DNA from 4 places in the Peribacillus sp. NPDC060253 genome. Region 1 is predicted to be linked to each of the others. Evidence: riboswitches for the same ligand, from Rfam matches in the RefSeq annotation. Region 1 holds a riboswitch; each other region holds the start of a gene.
What was found. Region 1 has a riboswitch for S-adenosylmethionine ahead of mtnW (2,3-diketo-5-methylthiopentyl-1-phosphate enolase). Riboswitches for the same ligand answer to the same signal wherever they lie in the genome.
Positions count from the first base shown of each region.

Region 2: another riboswitch for S-adenosylmethionine. It lies ahead of mmuP (S-methylmethionine permease); the one in region 1 lies ahead of mtnW (2,3-diketo-5-methylthiopentyl-1-phosphate enolase).
Region 3: another riboswitch for S-adenosylmethionine. It lies ahead of ACFWE9_RS22290 (methionine biosynthesis PLP-dependent protein); the one in region 1 lies ahead of mtnW (2,3-diketo-5-methylthiopentyl-1-phosphate enolase).
Region 4: another riboswitch for S-adenosylmethionine. It lies ahead of ACFWE9_RS12165 (O-acetylhomoserine aminocarboxypropyltransferase/cysteine synthase family protein); the one in region 1 lies ahead of mtnW (2,3-diketo-5-methylthiopentyl-1-phosphate enolase).

Region 1 is NZ_JBHXAS010000019.1:18,878-22,578, forward strand. It holds gene ACFWE9_RS07490 (methylthioribulose 1-phosphate dehydratase) at 1-460, opposite strand, end outside; gene ACFWE9_RS07495 (2-hydroxy-3-keto-5-methylthiopentenyl-1-phosphate phosphatase) at 457-1,116, opposite strand; gene mtnW (2,3-diketo-5-methylthiopentyl-1-phosphate enolase) at 1,123-2,355, opposite strand; SAM riboswitch class I at 2,458-2,610, opposite strand; gene ACFWE9_RS07505 (pyridoxal phosphate-dependent aminotransferase) at 2,733-3,701, opposite strand, start outside.
Region 2 is NZ_JBHXAS010000061.1:3,411-7,111, forward strand. It holds gene mmuM (homocysteine S-methyltransferase) at 1-944, opposite strand, end outside; gene mmuP (S-methylmethionine permease) at 934-2,328, opposite strand; SAM riboswitch class I at 2,412-2,514, opposite strand; gene ACFWE9_RS16065 (flavin reductase family protein) at 2,731-3,339, opposite strand; gene ACFWE9_RS16070 (alpha/beta hydrolase) at 3,360-3,701, opposite strand, start outside.
Region 3 is NZ_JBHXAS010000123.1:6,747-10,447, reverse strand. It holds gene fumC (class II fumarate hydratase) at 1-779, opposite strand, end outside; SAM riboswitch class I at 1,117-1,230, shown strand; gene ACFWE9_RS22290 (methionine biosynthesis PLP-dependent protein) at 1,317-2,429, shown strand; gene metC (cystathionine beta-lyase) at 2,426-3,607, shown strand.
Region 4 is NZ_JBHXAS010000038.1:5,099-8,799, forward strand. It holds gene ACFWE9_RS12140 (acyl-CoA dehydrogenase family protein) at 1-489, shown strand, start outside; gene ACFWE9_RS12145 (arsenate reductase family protein) at 628-984, shown strand; gene gcvH (glycine cleavage system protein GcvH) at 1,082-1,462, shown strand; gene ACFWE9_RS12155 (toprim domain-containing protein) at 1,554-1,919, shown strand; gene ACFWE9_RS12160 (thioredoxin family protein) at 1,923-2,231, shown strand; SAM riboswitch class I at 2,381-2,486, shown strand; gene ACFWE9_RS12165 (O-acetylhomoserine aminocarboxypropyltransferase/cysteine synthase family protein) at 2,592-3,701, shown strand, end outside.

The DNA.
Region 1 (3,701 bases):
TGAATTTTTCAGATAACAGCGGAATGTCAGCGTGGTTATATATGATTGGAATGCGAAACTCTGAATCTTCATCCCACCTACCAGTCGCTTTAATGATTTCATGATTCCGAAAAGTCACTTGACCTTCATCCCCGTACAATTCCGACATCACATTATTTTCCACTGTGTGGATATGGAGTACACAGTTCGCATTGGTTTTCCCGTAAATAACGGTATGAAGCAAAGTTTCGGCCGAAGGTCTTAACTCCGTTTCTTCAACTGGGTTTCCTTTTAAATCCACCAGTAAAAAGTCCGAATCCGATTGCTTTCGTTTATCCTTACCGCTTGCCGTAATATAAAAGAAAGGGCTTTTGGGTTCACGAATGGATAAATTCCCGCTTGTTCCCATGAACCAATCCCTTTCGGCCAGTTCTGCTTTAATCTCCGCCAATTCCAGCCATTCTTTACTCTGTGTGTTCATGCCCGTGGCTCCTCCCGCTGCTTTAAAATGTCAATTACATCATAAAACGTTTCAAATCCTTGATGTGGGATTCCATCTTTATTACATTTCTCAAGCAGAATGTCACGAGCAATGACAAAATCAGCCTGTTTTGCTGCTTCAAAATCAGTCACTGAATCTCCGATGACGAGTTTAAAATCATCCTCGCCTGCAATTTCCCTCATAATTGAAGGCTTACAGCAGCCACAATCATTTTTACATTGGTCATCACAAGCATTGGGCCACTCTATATAGATCCTTTCCTTATCGAAGTAGGCATTGTTACAAAAAACGGAATCTGGGGGCAAGATTTCATGTAAAAGAGGTTCGATAAAAAAATCCATGCCTCCGCTTACTATATATAAAGGAATGTTAGCTTGTTTCGTATACTCAACGAATTCATAAAACCCTGGCCGAATGCCAGCTGTGTCTATTACATATTGAATGATTTCATCCTTCAAGGTACTGTCAAGCAGGGAAAACATATCGCCTACCCCAGAGGATATACTGATTTTTTGTTGAAGAACCGCATCTTTCAACTCTTCCCATTCTGGAGGCGCAAATTTTTTCATGATAGAAATGATATTATCTGTGTTGGTGATCGTACCGTCAAAATCACAAAAGATGATCGGTTTCATTATTTCTTATAAGCCTCCCCATAAAACAAGAGCTTTTTTTAGTGTTTCTTCCTCAGCCGCCGCTTCAGATAGGTCCTTTCCTGCTAGAACGGCTTCCACAGCAGAACGGAAAGCCTTGGCCCCGCCTTCTGCTCCGTCAGGGTGTCCGTGGATACCACCTCCGGCATTGATTACGCTGTCTATACCGAAATCCTTGATTAGGTCGGGAACCATGCCCGGATGAATACCAGCTGAAGGAACAGGGAAGGCCTTTTTCCAAGAAAGTTCATCTTTTGTCAGAGCTTTTGCAATGGCTAATGTCTCGTCTTTTTCAAGTGCGACATTTCCATAAGGGGATGGGAATAAGGATAAATCTGCACCTGATAGCCTCACTAATTTACCAAGCAATAATGGATAGCCGATTCCATAAAAAGATGAAGAAGCCAACGCTCCGCTAAATGCGGGATGTGCCATGATCGGCAGCTTGATTCGATCATGTTCACGCAAGGCTTGCATTACATCCAAACCATATGTATGAACGTTGAACAATAAAGCATCTGCCCCTGCTTCAGCCGCTTGCTCTGCCTTATCCAATAATTCAAATGTTTTCCCTGATAGATTGACAGCATATAAAGTTCGGTGACCAGTGGTTTCATAGACTTCATTCAATATTCTTTTTCCGGTTTTAATTCGATCGATAAAAGGAGTCTGTTCCTGGTCAAAGAGAATCTCGTCGTCTTTTACAAGATCGACACCTCCTAATGCCTGTTGCTTCAGTTGCTCATTATGGAATGTTAAATCCCGTCCTAACACACCTTTGAAAATGCTCATCACAAGAGGCCGATTATATACTTCAATCTTCTCTCTTATGCCTGCAATACCAAATTGCGGACCAGGAAAAGCCTTGTGAATATCACCGATAAAATCCAAGTCGATCAGTTTAATTTCACCGTCCAATGAAAGTTTACCGAAGACCGTCGTGAGGATTGCGGGTAAATCATTAGAGAAATTCCCTGCTGGATAAGCAATTTTAATGAATGAACGGTACACTTTACGATCAAAATAGCGGTTAGCCTTCTCTTCTTCAGCTAATGGTGTCACAGAGACGACACGTCCCTTATGCTTTTCCAGCTGCTTCTGAACTAAATGGGGCAGGTCCGTCCATGTTCCCACAGTCAAACCCAAGGCAATGCTTTCTGCTTTTTTCTCATGTTTTCCATCAAAATCATGAATTAAGTAAGTAGCGATTATCTCGCTCATCTGATCACTCCTATAACACGTTAGTAGAATCTCGAAGTCATTAACTTTAAATCTCAAATTGGCAAAAGCCCCTTCACAATGAAGAGGCTTTAAAAAGCCATCTTCTTATCTCCCAGCCATTAGCTGCAAGAATTAGCACCGTGCCTTGTGGATTTCAAGAAAATCCGGCGAAGAATTCCGCCCCATTTTACAATGGAATTACGGTCGGTTGCTGGGCTTCATAGGGCTAGTCCCTCCACCTGCTCAAAATAAGAAAACGCTGATATATAGTTATGTTTAAGTATCGAAAGATTAAGAATTTAGTTTGTATTCTGACAGGTAATCCGTACATTGTCAATAGGTTTATGATTATTTAAGGTGGATAACTTCTCCCCCAGTTAAAATATGTTTAATGCGCGTATCCGTTCGACAGCCTCTTTAAGCCGTTCTTCGGAAGTAAGAAGCCCTACCCTGACGTACCCTTCGCCAAATTCACCAAATCCATTTCCAGCAGCTACAGCTACGTGGGCATGCGTTAATAAATAATCCGCAAAACTCTCGGATGTAAACCCTTTTGGTATCTTGAGCCAGGCAAAAAAAGAGGCGTCCGGAGCTTTGACATCCCAGCCGATGGCCTGTAATCCCTCAATGAAAACATTCCTTCGCCCCTCGTATTTCTTCACTAACTCCTCTACACAACTCTGCGAGTCAAGTAAAGCACTTGCCGCTGCTTCTTGTATCGCCGGGAAGAGACTCACATAAAGATGGTCTTGCAAAAGCTCAAGCGCTTCTATGACACTTTTATTCCCAACTGCGAAGCCGACTCTCCACCCTGCCATATTATATGTTTTCGATAGTGTATATATCTCAATTCCTATATCCTTCGCTCCCTCAGCTTGGAGAAAACTTATCGGTTTTTTCCCTTCAAATCCTATCGCCCCATATGCAAAATCGTGGACCACACAAATGGAATGCTCTTTTGCGCAGGAGACCGTTTCCTCAAAGAAACTTAAAGTTGCAGATGCACCAGTAGGATTATTCGGATAGTTCAAGAACATCATTTTTGCTTTATCAAGCACGTCACTATGTATATCTTTGTAATCCGGAAGAAAACCATTTTCTTCTGTCAGCGGCATGACTTCCGTTTTTGCCTGAGCTAGAACAACACCGGAAAGATAATCAGGATAGCCGGGATCAGGAACCAGAATCGTATCCCCAGGATTCAATAAACATTGTGGCAATTCCACAAGTCCTGCCTTTCCACCAAAGAGAATCGCGACTTCGCTATTGGGATCGAGCTTGACCCCATATTCACGTTCATAAAAGACAGCGGCAGCATCTTTTAAATATTGATGCCCACGGAACGG
Region 2 (3,701 bases), on a different contig from region 1:
GTTGGTCTCCACTTTCTTGAAATCTCTTCAATATGATGAGGTGCCGTTCTACAGCATCCTCCTATTAAACGTGCCCCTGCATGGTGCCATTCTTCAGATTTCAGGTCGAGACTGTTACATGATTCTTGGCCATGCCATGTTTTAGTTTCTGGATTATAGGTTTCACCAGAGTTAGGATAAACAATTATTGGCTTTTGTGTGTTTGCACTCAACACCTTGATAGCTTCCGTGATGCCTGATACTGGGGCACAGTTAATGCCAATTGCTGCAATTTGCTCACTGTTCCCAAACAATCTCGCACACTCCTGCAGCGTTGTACCGTCACTTATCGCTTTCTCATTTTTCAAAGAAAACGATAGCCAAGCATACACATCTGGATAATCTTTCAATAATGAATCCAATACTTTTGCTTCTTGCTGGGAAGGAATCGTTTCAAATGCTAATAGATCAGCTCCTGCTTCAATTAAAGCTGATATTCTTGAGCGATGAAAATCCGCTAAAGTTTCATCTGAAACACCATAGTTTCCTATATACTCTGAACCATCTGCAAGGAAAGCCCCATAAGGTCCAACGGATGCAGCGACCAATGGCTTAGGTCTAATCGTTTGATTTTCTTCCTTCCAAAAATCATCCCTTGCTCTTCTGGCAAGTAACACCGTTTTCTTTATTAACTCCAAAGCCTCTTTTTCTTGTATTCCACGGAAGGCGAAACCTTCAACAGTAGCTTGGTAACTTGCCGTTATCGCACAGTCTGCTCCAGCACGAAAATAGTCAGAGTGAACCTGATAAATCACTTCTGGATTTTCAATTAATACACGTGCAGACCACAGGGGATCATCCAAATCACACCCATGCCTCTCAAGCTCTGTAGCTAGAGCTCCGTCCAAAATCATGACTGAATGATCTCGTAAAATAGCATCAATCGGATTCATTTTATTCTTCATGACCTTCTCCTCTTTTCTTTATAGTTTGTGTTAGATAATAACTTCCATAGCAAAATAAAATAAATGGAATACCACAATATAGTGCTATTCGTTGTTTAGGATCAAATGCTATTCCTATGCAAGAAGCAAGACATAGCATGAAGGAAACGATTGGTACGAGTGGATATAATGGTGTACGATAAGCCAAATCATTTACTGAATTTCCTTCTTTTATAAATCGTCTGCGAAAAAGAAGCTGTGACGCGCTAATACTCATCCAAACTATAACCACGGCTAGACCCGAAATGGATACAAGCACTATGTATACAGTATCCGGAGCAATAATACTCGAGAACAGGGCTAAGCCTCCGCCCAACATACTGAAAATGACTGCATATATTGGAACACCCCGTTTTGTCAATTTTGCAAATATTGGGGATATAGTTTTTTTATCTGCAAGTGACCAAAGCATTCTGGATGAGGCATAAAGTCCTGAGTTTGCAGCAGACAAAATGGCAGTTAAAATAACAAAGTTCATAATATCCGCTGAATATGGCACTCCAATACGTTCAAGAACTGCTACAAAAGGGCTCTCTAATACGCTTGCATCCGAAATAGGCAATAATGCGGATAATACGACGATGGTTCCTACAAAAAAGATAATTAATCTCCATAATGTCATACGGATTGCCTTTGGTATCGTTTTTTCTGGATTAACCGTTTCTCCAGCTGCAATTCCGATTAATTCCGTTCCAGAAAATGCAAAATTCACTGCAAGCATCGTCATTAGAATGGCAAAAGCCCCATTAGGGAATAAACCTGCATGTGTAAAATTGGAAAATAACGGAGCTGATTGCGAATGTATGATGGGAATAAAACCTAGCATTGCCGCTGCTCCTAAAATAATAAATATCACAATCGCAAATACCTTTATAGACGCAAACCAGAATTCGGATTCAGCAAAAAACTTAACAGTCCACGCATTTAAGACAAAAACCAAAATGGCAAATAAAGCGCTCCATATCCAGACATTGATTGAGGGAAACCATCGCTGCATCAACAAACCTGCAGCCGTGAATTCCGAACCCAGTGCGACAGTCCAAGTTAGCCAGTACAACCAGGCTACTGTATACCCTGTCCCAGGTCCTATGTATTTCGCTGCATAGCTATGAAATGCACCTGTCTCGGGCATTTGCACTGCCAGTTCACCTAAACATAACATGACTAGATAAACCACTAATGCTCCAATCAAATACGAAAGGATTGTACCAAACGGGCCAGCCTGTTGAATCGTATAACCCGAACTTAAGAATAAACCAGTTCCAATCACCCCGCCAAGCGATAGCATTATTATATGACGTGCTTGCATTTCCCTTTGAAAATTATGCTTCCTTTTGTTCCCCATTCTTACTCTCCTCTATCTTGCATCCAGAAAAAACGAAAACGCACTCTAATAAAGAGTGCGTTACTGACAAATAAAAACGTTCGGTCTTATCTATCAAGGTTTCACCCCCTGGAATTAGCACAGTGTCCTTGTAGACCTGTTGCTGAGGTTTCATAGGGCCAGTCCCTCCACCTCTCTGGATAAGAAATTATTTTTTATAACTCTATCAACCTATGAAAAAATTGTCAAGTTTTGTTTTGGATAGTAAAGACTTCCTTTAAATTCCTACAAGTTTGATTCCCTGGCATAGTATGAAAGGATTGCTTGTTTTAGGACAGTCGTTCACCATATTTGATTGGAGTTAATACTGGTTTAACAAAAATGGCGACATCTTAAAAGATGTCACCATTTTTTTCTTTTTCCTTAAGGCCGTTCTATTTCAAATAATTCCCCTAGTTTGGTATAAGTATGACCCGCTAATCTTGCTACAGGTTTTAGCCCATTCTGGTCAATTCGGCCATTATGGTAAATATCTTGCTCTATATGATAGCAGACTATTTTTCCTATCAATAAATCACAACCAGGTTTATTCTTGGAACCTGCCAATGGTATCGCATGCTCTAATATACATTCAAAGCGTACCTTCGCTTCTTGCAATCCTGGTACGGATACCTTATCACTAACCGCCGGCGTGAAATTAGTAAGACTCAATTCACTTTCGTCCGGTGGGAGTTCCTTCGCTGTTCGATTTGCATCAGCAACATTGTTTTCATCAGTGATATGAACAACGAATTCACCCGATTGAATGGCATTTCGGGCTGTATCCTTTGAAACTCCTTCTTTCCGTTGAATAGATATGGAAATCATTGGAGGATTGGAACTGACGATATTAAAAAAACTGAACGGCGCTATATTGATTGTACCGGTTTCGGATTGTGTAGTAACAAGGGCTATAGGTCTCGGTATTATGCTTCCAGTCAAAAACTTATAATTTTCCCGTTCAGTCAGACTTTCAGGATTAACTGAAATCATCTTCATTCCCTCTTTCATTCTTATAAAAATTTCTGTTGAAACCATGAACCTGCTGCCTCAACCTCTGAACGTGTTAACTGATGCCCGTAATTTTCCCAATGAACATCCACCGTAGCACCAGCTTGCAGTAAAAGTTGATTAAGTTCTTCCGTTTCTTCTGCAGGGCAAATCGGATCGTTTTTACCTGCAGCAATAAAAACAGGTATATCCGAGAGGGACGGTAATGCAAGCCCGCGTCTAGGCACCATTGGATGATGAAGAATCGCTCCCTGTAATACCCCTTCGAAATGGAACATCAAACTTGCCGCTATATTGGCACCATTAGAATAACCTAATGCTACCACTTTGTCACGATCAAAGTC
Region 3 (3,701 bases), on a different contig from region 1:
TCCGAAGTGACAAAAGGATGTCCTGTATCCGCTGCGATTTGTTTAGCAGAAAGTCCCGGGAATTCTTTTTTTGTATTGATTCCCGTTCCTACAGCCGTTCCTCCAAGTGCAAGGTTCAATAATTTTTGGCTGCTCTCCTCAATCATCGCCAAGTCTTTTTCAAGCATCGCCTTCCAACCGGAAATTTCTTGTCCTAAAGTTAGTGGAGTTGCATCTTGAAGGTGTGTCCGGCCAATTTTCACGACATCCCAAAATTCTTTTTCTTTTGAATCGAATGTATCACGAAGTGCTTTGATGGCAGGAACCAATTTTTCAGCGACTTCCATGAAGGCTGCAATGTGCATGGCGGTCGGGAATGTATCATTGGAGCTTTGTGCCTTGTTAACATCATCATTCGGGTGAAGAGTTTCAGATTCACCATTTTCTTTTAACCATTCATTCCCTTTGTTAGCGACCACTTCGTTCAGGTTCATATTACTTTGTGTGCCGCTTCCCGTTTGCCAGACCACAAGCGGGAAATGTTCATCAAGCGTACCTTCAAGAATTTCGCCGCAAATCTTAATGATGGCATTTTTTTTCACTTCCGAAATATCACCAAGATCATAGTTCACCTTTGCCGCAGCTTGTTTAACATATGCAAATGCACGTACTAATTCAATTGGCATTTTTTCATTACCGATTTTGAAATTATTGCGGCTTCTCTCAGTTTGTGCTCCCCAATATTTATCAGCAGGAACTTTCACTTCACCCATCGTATCTCGTTCGATTCTGTATTCCATGTGTTCTCCTCCTAAGTTTGCACTATTCATCGAAGACCTTATGTATATGAAATGAATAATGTCGTATTATTTTTCTCTCTATACATTGTACAAATTTTATTATTTTAAAGCAAAAAAACCGTCCAGCTTCCCCTCCCCTTTTTCTAAATAATCCATTTAATATTGCGATTATCCCTGCCCCCCTGCAGATTTTTGATGTTTTTTTAAAATACGTAAAGTGTCGATACCGCTTGGCCCCAACCGACCCAACCCTGCACATCTAAGCAATTTCCTTCCAAAATGTTCTTGACAGTAATTTATATATATAGTAAATTCAAAAGAAATTGAATAATCTAAACTCTTATCGAGAGAGGTAGAGGGAATGGCCCGATGACACCTCAGCAACCTTCATTTGTTTCAAACCAATGAAAAGGTGCTAATTCCACAAGTTTGTGAACTTGGAAGATAAGAAGAATGACTCATCCCCATTTAATCAAAGTCTTCTTCTTAAAGAAGACTTTTTTTTATTTTATATAACTCAAAGGAGCAGTGAAAACTATGTACAAAACCGAAACATATCTTGCTCAATTAGGAAATCGCAGTGAAACGGCGACGGGAACAGTCAATCCGCCGGTATACTTTTCAACAGCTTTCCGCCACGAAGGAATTGGCCAATCGACAGGATTCGATTACACAAGGACAGGTAATCCCACACGACAGCTATTGGAACGATCCATTGCCGATTTGGAAAAAGGCGACCAAGGATATGCCTGCAGTTCAGGAATGGCTGCCATTTCCACGATACTGGCTTTATTTAAATCAGGCGATGCATGGATTGTCAGCGAGGATCTTTATGGCGGTACATATCGACTGTTAGAACAAGGTTTTAAAAAATGGGGGTTGCAGTGTGACTATGTAAACACTTGTTGTTTGGAGGATATCGAGAAAGCCATCACTCCTCACACGAAAGCCATCTTCATCGAAACTCCCACTAACCCCCTTATGCAGCAAACGGACATTAGCGCCGTTGCCGCACTGGCAAAACAATTTAATCTATTGTTAATCGTTGATAACACTTTTTATACGCCTCTTATTCAGCAACCCATCCTGCTTGGCGCGGATATTGTCATTCACAGTGCCACCAAGTATCTAGGTGGTCATAATGATGTACTTGCCGGACTGATCGTGGCTAGCGGCGCGGATTTATGTGAGGCACTTGCCTTCCATCATAATGGTACCGGCGCGGTCTTGAGCCCCTTTGATTCTTGGCTGCTGATGCGCGGAATGAAAACCCTGGCATTGCGGATGGAACGTCATGAAAAGAATGCCAAGATACTTGTAGATTACTTATCGGAACATGATTGTGTAACGGACGTATTGTATCCCGGAAGAGGCGGCATGATTTCATTCCGTATCATTGATGAATCAGCGGTCAACCCATTTTTACAATCGCTCTCATTAATTTCGTTTGCAGAAAGCCTTGGAGGGGTTGAAAGCTTCATCACCTATCCCGCTACACAAACACATGCCGATATACCGCTTGAAGTCAGAACGGCAAATGGGGTTTGTAATCGCCTGCTCCGCTTCTCCGTTGGCATCGAGGATAGCGATGATTTGATTGGGGACTTACAGCAAGCATTCGCACATGTAAAAAGGGAGGCACTACGATGACAGATCATGATTTTAGTTTTGAAACCAAATTACTTCATAATCAACATAAATTCGATCCAACAACAGGCGGTGTGAGCGTCCCCATTCAGCACGCATCCACTTTCCATCAATCCGATATCGATTCTTTCGGCAAATATGATTACAGCAGAAGCGGGAACCCAACTCGCGAGGCACTTGAAGATATCATAGCCGAACTTGAGGAGGGCACTCACGGCTTTGCCTTTTCATCGGGTATGGCAGCCATCTCAACCGCCTTTCTTTTGTTGTCTGCCGGTGACCATATCGTCATTTCCGAAGATGTGTATGGCGGAACGTTCAGGATGGTCACAAGCGTACTGACGCGTTTCAATATTGAGCATACCTTTGTTGACATGACGGATCTGGAAAGCGTCAAAGCGGCCATTCAGCCAAATACGAGAGCCATATACATTGAAACGCCTTCAAATCCTTTACTTAAAGTGACCGATATTCAAGCCGTATGTAATATCGCAAAAAAAGCAGGTGCCTTAAGCTTTGTTGATAATACATTCTTGACACCAGCGTTACAAAAGCCGTTGAACCTGGGCGCTGATGTTGTCCTTCATAGTGCGACGAAGTTTTTATCCGGACATAGTGATGTAGTAGCTGGACTTGCCGTAGTGAAGGATCCGGAATTGGCAGACAGACTCGGTTCCCTCCAAAACTCCTTTGGAGCTGTACTTGGTGTTCAGGATGCCTGGCTAGTAATGAGGGGTCTGAAAACATTGTCGGTCAGAATGGAACACTCCCAAAGAGGAGCTGAAAAGATTGCCTCCTACTTAAAGGAGCAGCCATTAGTGAAAAAAGTTTATTATCCTGGTCTTGCCGATCATCCACAGTATGCCATCCAGGAGGGACAGTCCCTTGGTGCAGGAGCGGTCTTATCATTTGAATTGGAAAGCGAGGAAATTTTCCGCTCATTCGTGAACACTGTTGAACTCCCTGTTTTTGCTGTGAGTCTTGGAGCGGTCGAATCGATATTATCCTACCCGGCTAAAATGTCACATGCTGCCATGCCTGCTGATGAAAGGGAAAAGCGAGGCATCACCAACAGCCTGCTTCGTCTCTCAGTCGGACTTGAAAATCCGGACGATTTAATCAAGGACTTTGATGCCGCCCTTGTACGTATTGCAAAAGGGGAAGCTATTGCTGCAAAATGATGAAAAGATGGGTGCCTCATATATAATGGGCACCCTTTTTTTGCACAAATATCGCTTCTTTCTCAACCCAGCCAAAAAAAGGCCAACGATTTCT
Region 4 (3,701 bases), on a different contig from region 1:
AAAGCTCAAGGCCTGCAAGAGGAATTAATGATGATGATGCCGGAGGAACCTGGCGATGAGCCATTGGCACAAGAAAAAATGCTTGTTAGAAACGCCAAGAAAATCGGTATTTTGGCAGCTGGTCTTGCTGCACAGAAATACGGAACAAGACTTGATCAGGAACAAGAAATCCTCTCCAACATTGCTGATATAGCATCTCTTGCATATGCTGCAGAATCGGTGGTATTACGTACGGAAAAAGCCATTGCGGCCACCGGGCTGGAGAAGAACAAACAAAAAGTCCTTTACACTGAAATTTTCGTTCAAGAAGCTTTCAATGAAATAGAGCAGCATGCAAAGGAAACGTTAATTGCCGTAGAAACAGGCGATACTCTTCGCATCATGCTTTCTTCGCTTCGCAAGCTGACAAGACACAATCCAATCAATGTCATTGCGAAAAAACGTGAAGCTTCAGTTAAGGTTATCGAAACGGAAAAATACGCACTTTAAGAAATAAATTGAAATCTTAAAAGGGAATGCCCGTAATAGGCATTCCCTTTGCTTTGATGAAATCACGTTGGAAAATCAAAGGACATTTCGTTGTATTGCGTGGTGAAAACGGGTATTCTATTGGTAGGTGGTGAAATGATGGGATTAACATTATATTGGTACCCAAAATGCGGCACATGCCGTAATGCGAAGAAGTGGTTGGATAGTCATGAACTGCAATATGAAGCGATCCATATAGCGGAAAATCCACCTTCTCGAACTGAAATCGAACAACTTTATAAAAACAGCGGATTAGAGTTGAAGAAGTTTTTCAATACTAGCGGTCAAAAATATCGGGAGCTCGGGTTAAAGGATAAGCTGAAAGAAGCTTCTGAAACAGAGATGCTTGATATATTGTCCACTGATGGCATGCTGCTAAAAAGACCGATTGTAACGGATGGCACTAAAGTGACAGTGGGTTTCAAAGAAGAGCAATTCGAACAGGCTTGGAACTAAAATTACACAAAATATTTGGTTAATTTCTTACTTAAAACAAAGTTCTACCTTATAATGTAATAGATAAAACAAGATGTACATATGGAGGGAATTAATAATGACAACGCCAAAAGAACTTCGTTACACTAAAGAACATGAATGGGTCAAAACGGAAGATGGAACAGTCCGCATCGGAATAACAGCTTTTGCCCAGTCCGAACTTGGGGACATCGTTTTCGTCGAGCTTCCAGAGGTCGGGGATGAATTGAAAGCGAACGAGCCATTTGGAAGTGTTGAATCCGTTAAAACCGTTTCTGAGCTTTATGCTCCAATCAGTGGCAAGGTTGTTGAAGTGAACGATGATTTAAGTGACAACCCTGAGTATGTGAATGAATCTCCTTTTGAAAAAGCATGGATGATCGTGCTGGAACCAGCAAATAGCAGTGATATTGAAAACCTGATGAGCGCTGAAGAATATGAGAGCTTGATTAACGGTTAAAGCGAAGTAGAGGGGGCCAGATAATGGCCTGCTCTCTTTTTCATTTTGGATATGGCAGTTGCGCACATAATTCGTGAGATGGAGTGATGACATGGAATGCGGCGAATTCGATAAAGTGATCATTGTAGAAGGCAGTTCCGATAGAAGAAAAGTTGCCTCCGTTTTAAATGAAGATGTGGAAATAAGATGTACGAATGGAACCATATCATTAACTAAGCTAGATGAATTTGTTGATGAATTAATGGATCGTGATGTCTATCTCCTTTTTGACGCAGATGAATCAGGAGAAAAGCTGCGGAAGCAATTCCGGAGGGAAATGCCGGAAGCGAACCACTTGTACATTAATAAAATGTACAAGGAAGTGGAAAGCTCGCCCGAACATCATATCGCAACTGTCCTTTTATCTGCCAATATGAATGTGAAAATGAAATATTTAAGTCAAAGGGTGAACGACTAATTGATGCGGGAATGGAAAGAAGAAGAGTGTCAGCTTGCTGTTGAAAAAGGGGAAACCTTTTGCTTATATTTATATACGCCTTTATGTGGTACCTGTCAGGTGGCTTCCAAGATGCTGACGATTTCATTGGAACTTTTCCCGGATTTTAAGGCAGGCAAAATGAACATGAATTATGTTCAAGCATTTGCGGAATCGTATGAAATTGAAAGCGTCCCTTGTTTATTGCTTTTCAAAGAAGGAAAGCTGTACAAAAAAATATATGCCTTTCAATCCGTTCCTTATTTGTATGGATTGCTTAAGGAAATTAGCTAAGAAACCAACCAGTTACGGGTTGGTTTTTTAGCTTTGTATAGGTAAGGGCCAAAATCTAAATAAAACAAAGAATATTCTAACTATTCATTGACTGGATAAATGTAAAATGCTATATTTTGAATTAAGAAAGTAACTGCTGAATTTAATAGTTCTTATCAAGAGTGGCGGAGGGACTGGCCCGACGAAGCCCGGCAACCGGTATAAATTTATATACGGTGCTAATTCCAGCAGAGTGTTGGCTCTGGAAGATGAGGTGTGTATGAAAACCTCTTCTTGTGGAAGTGGTTTTTTTGTTATTCAATGGATTTCCCGGTTTTATTATAATTCCAACTAAATCGATAGAAGAAGAGGAGAAAGCCTATGTCAGAGAAAAAGTTGCGTTTCGAAACATTGAGTGTTCATGGTGGTCTGCAAGCTGATGAAACAGGTGCCCGTGCAGTTCCTATTTACCAAAGCAATGCATACTTGTTCAAAGACACCGACCATGCAGCGAATTTATTTGGCTTAAAGGAGAATGGCTATATCTATTCTCGACTCCATAACCCCACGGTCAGCGTTTTCGAGGAAAGAATGGCCTTATTGGAAGGCGGGATCGGCGGATTGGCAACAGCAAGCGGAATGGCGGCCATTTCCCTGTCAATCTTAAATATTGCCGGTGCAGGGGATGAGATTGTTTCAGCCTCTACATTGTATGGTGGTACGTATAATCTTTTTGAAAATACTCTCCCTAAATATGGGATTAAAGTGAAATTCGTCTCCCCTGATGACCCTGAAAATTTTAAAAGGGCGATTACGCCAAAAACAAAAGCCATATTTGCTGAAACAATTGGAAATCCAAGCTTGAGGGTTTTAGATATCGAAGCAGTAGCGGATATCGCCCACGATGCCGGCATACCTTTAATTATCGATAATACCTTCGCTACACCATATCTTTGCAGACCCATTGATTTTGGAGCGGATATTGTCATCCACTCTGCTACAAAATGGCTATTGGGTAATGGAACGACATTAGGCGGTGTCATTGTGGACGGAGGGAAGTTCGACTGGAACTCGCCAAACTACCCTGGCTTTACCGAGCCTGATCCAAGCTACGATGGTCTCGTGTACTCGGAGGCAGTTGGACCCGCTGCTTTTATTACAAAAGCCCGTGTGCAATTACTTCGTGATTTAGGCCCTTCGTTAAGTGCCCAAAGTGCATTTCAGTTTACGCTTGGACTTGAAACGCTGCATGTAAGAATGAAAGAGCATATCTCGAACACCAAGTCTGTCATTCAATATTTGAGAAATCAACCGGCTGTGACCTGGGTTTCATATCCTGCTAATGAGGATCATCCGGATAAAGCCCTTGCAGATAAATACTTGCCTAAGGGAGCTGGAGCGGTTGTGACCTTCGGAATACAAGGTGACCGTGAGGCCGGAGCAAAACTTATCAATTCGGTTGAATTATGGTCCCATGTAGCGAATGTTGGG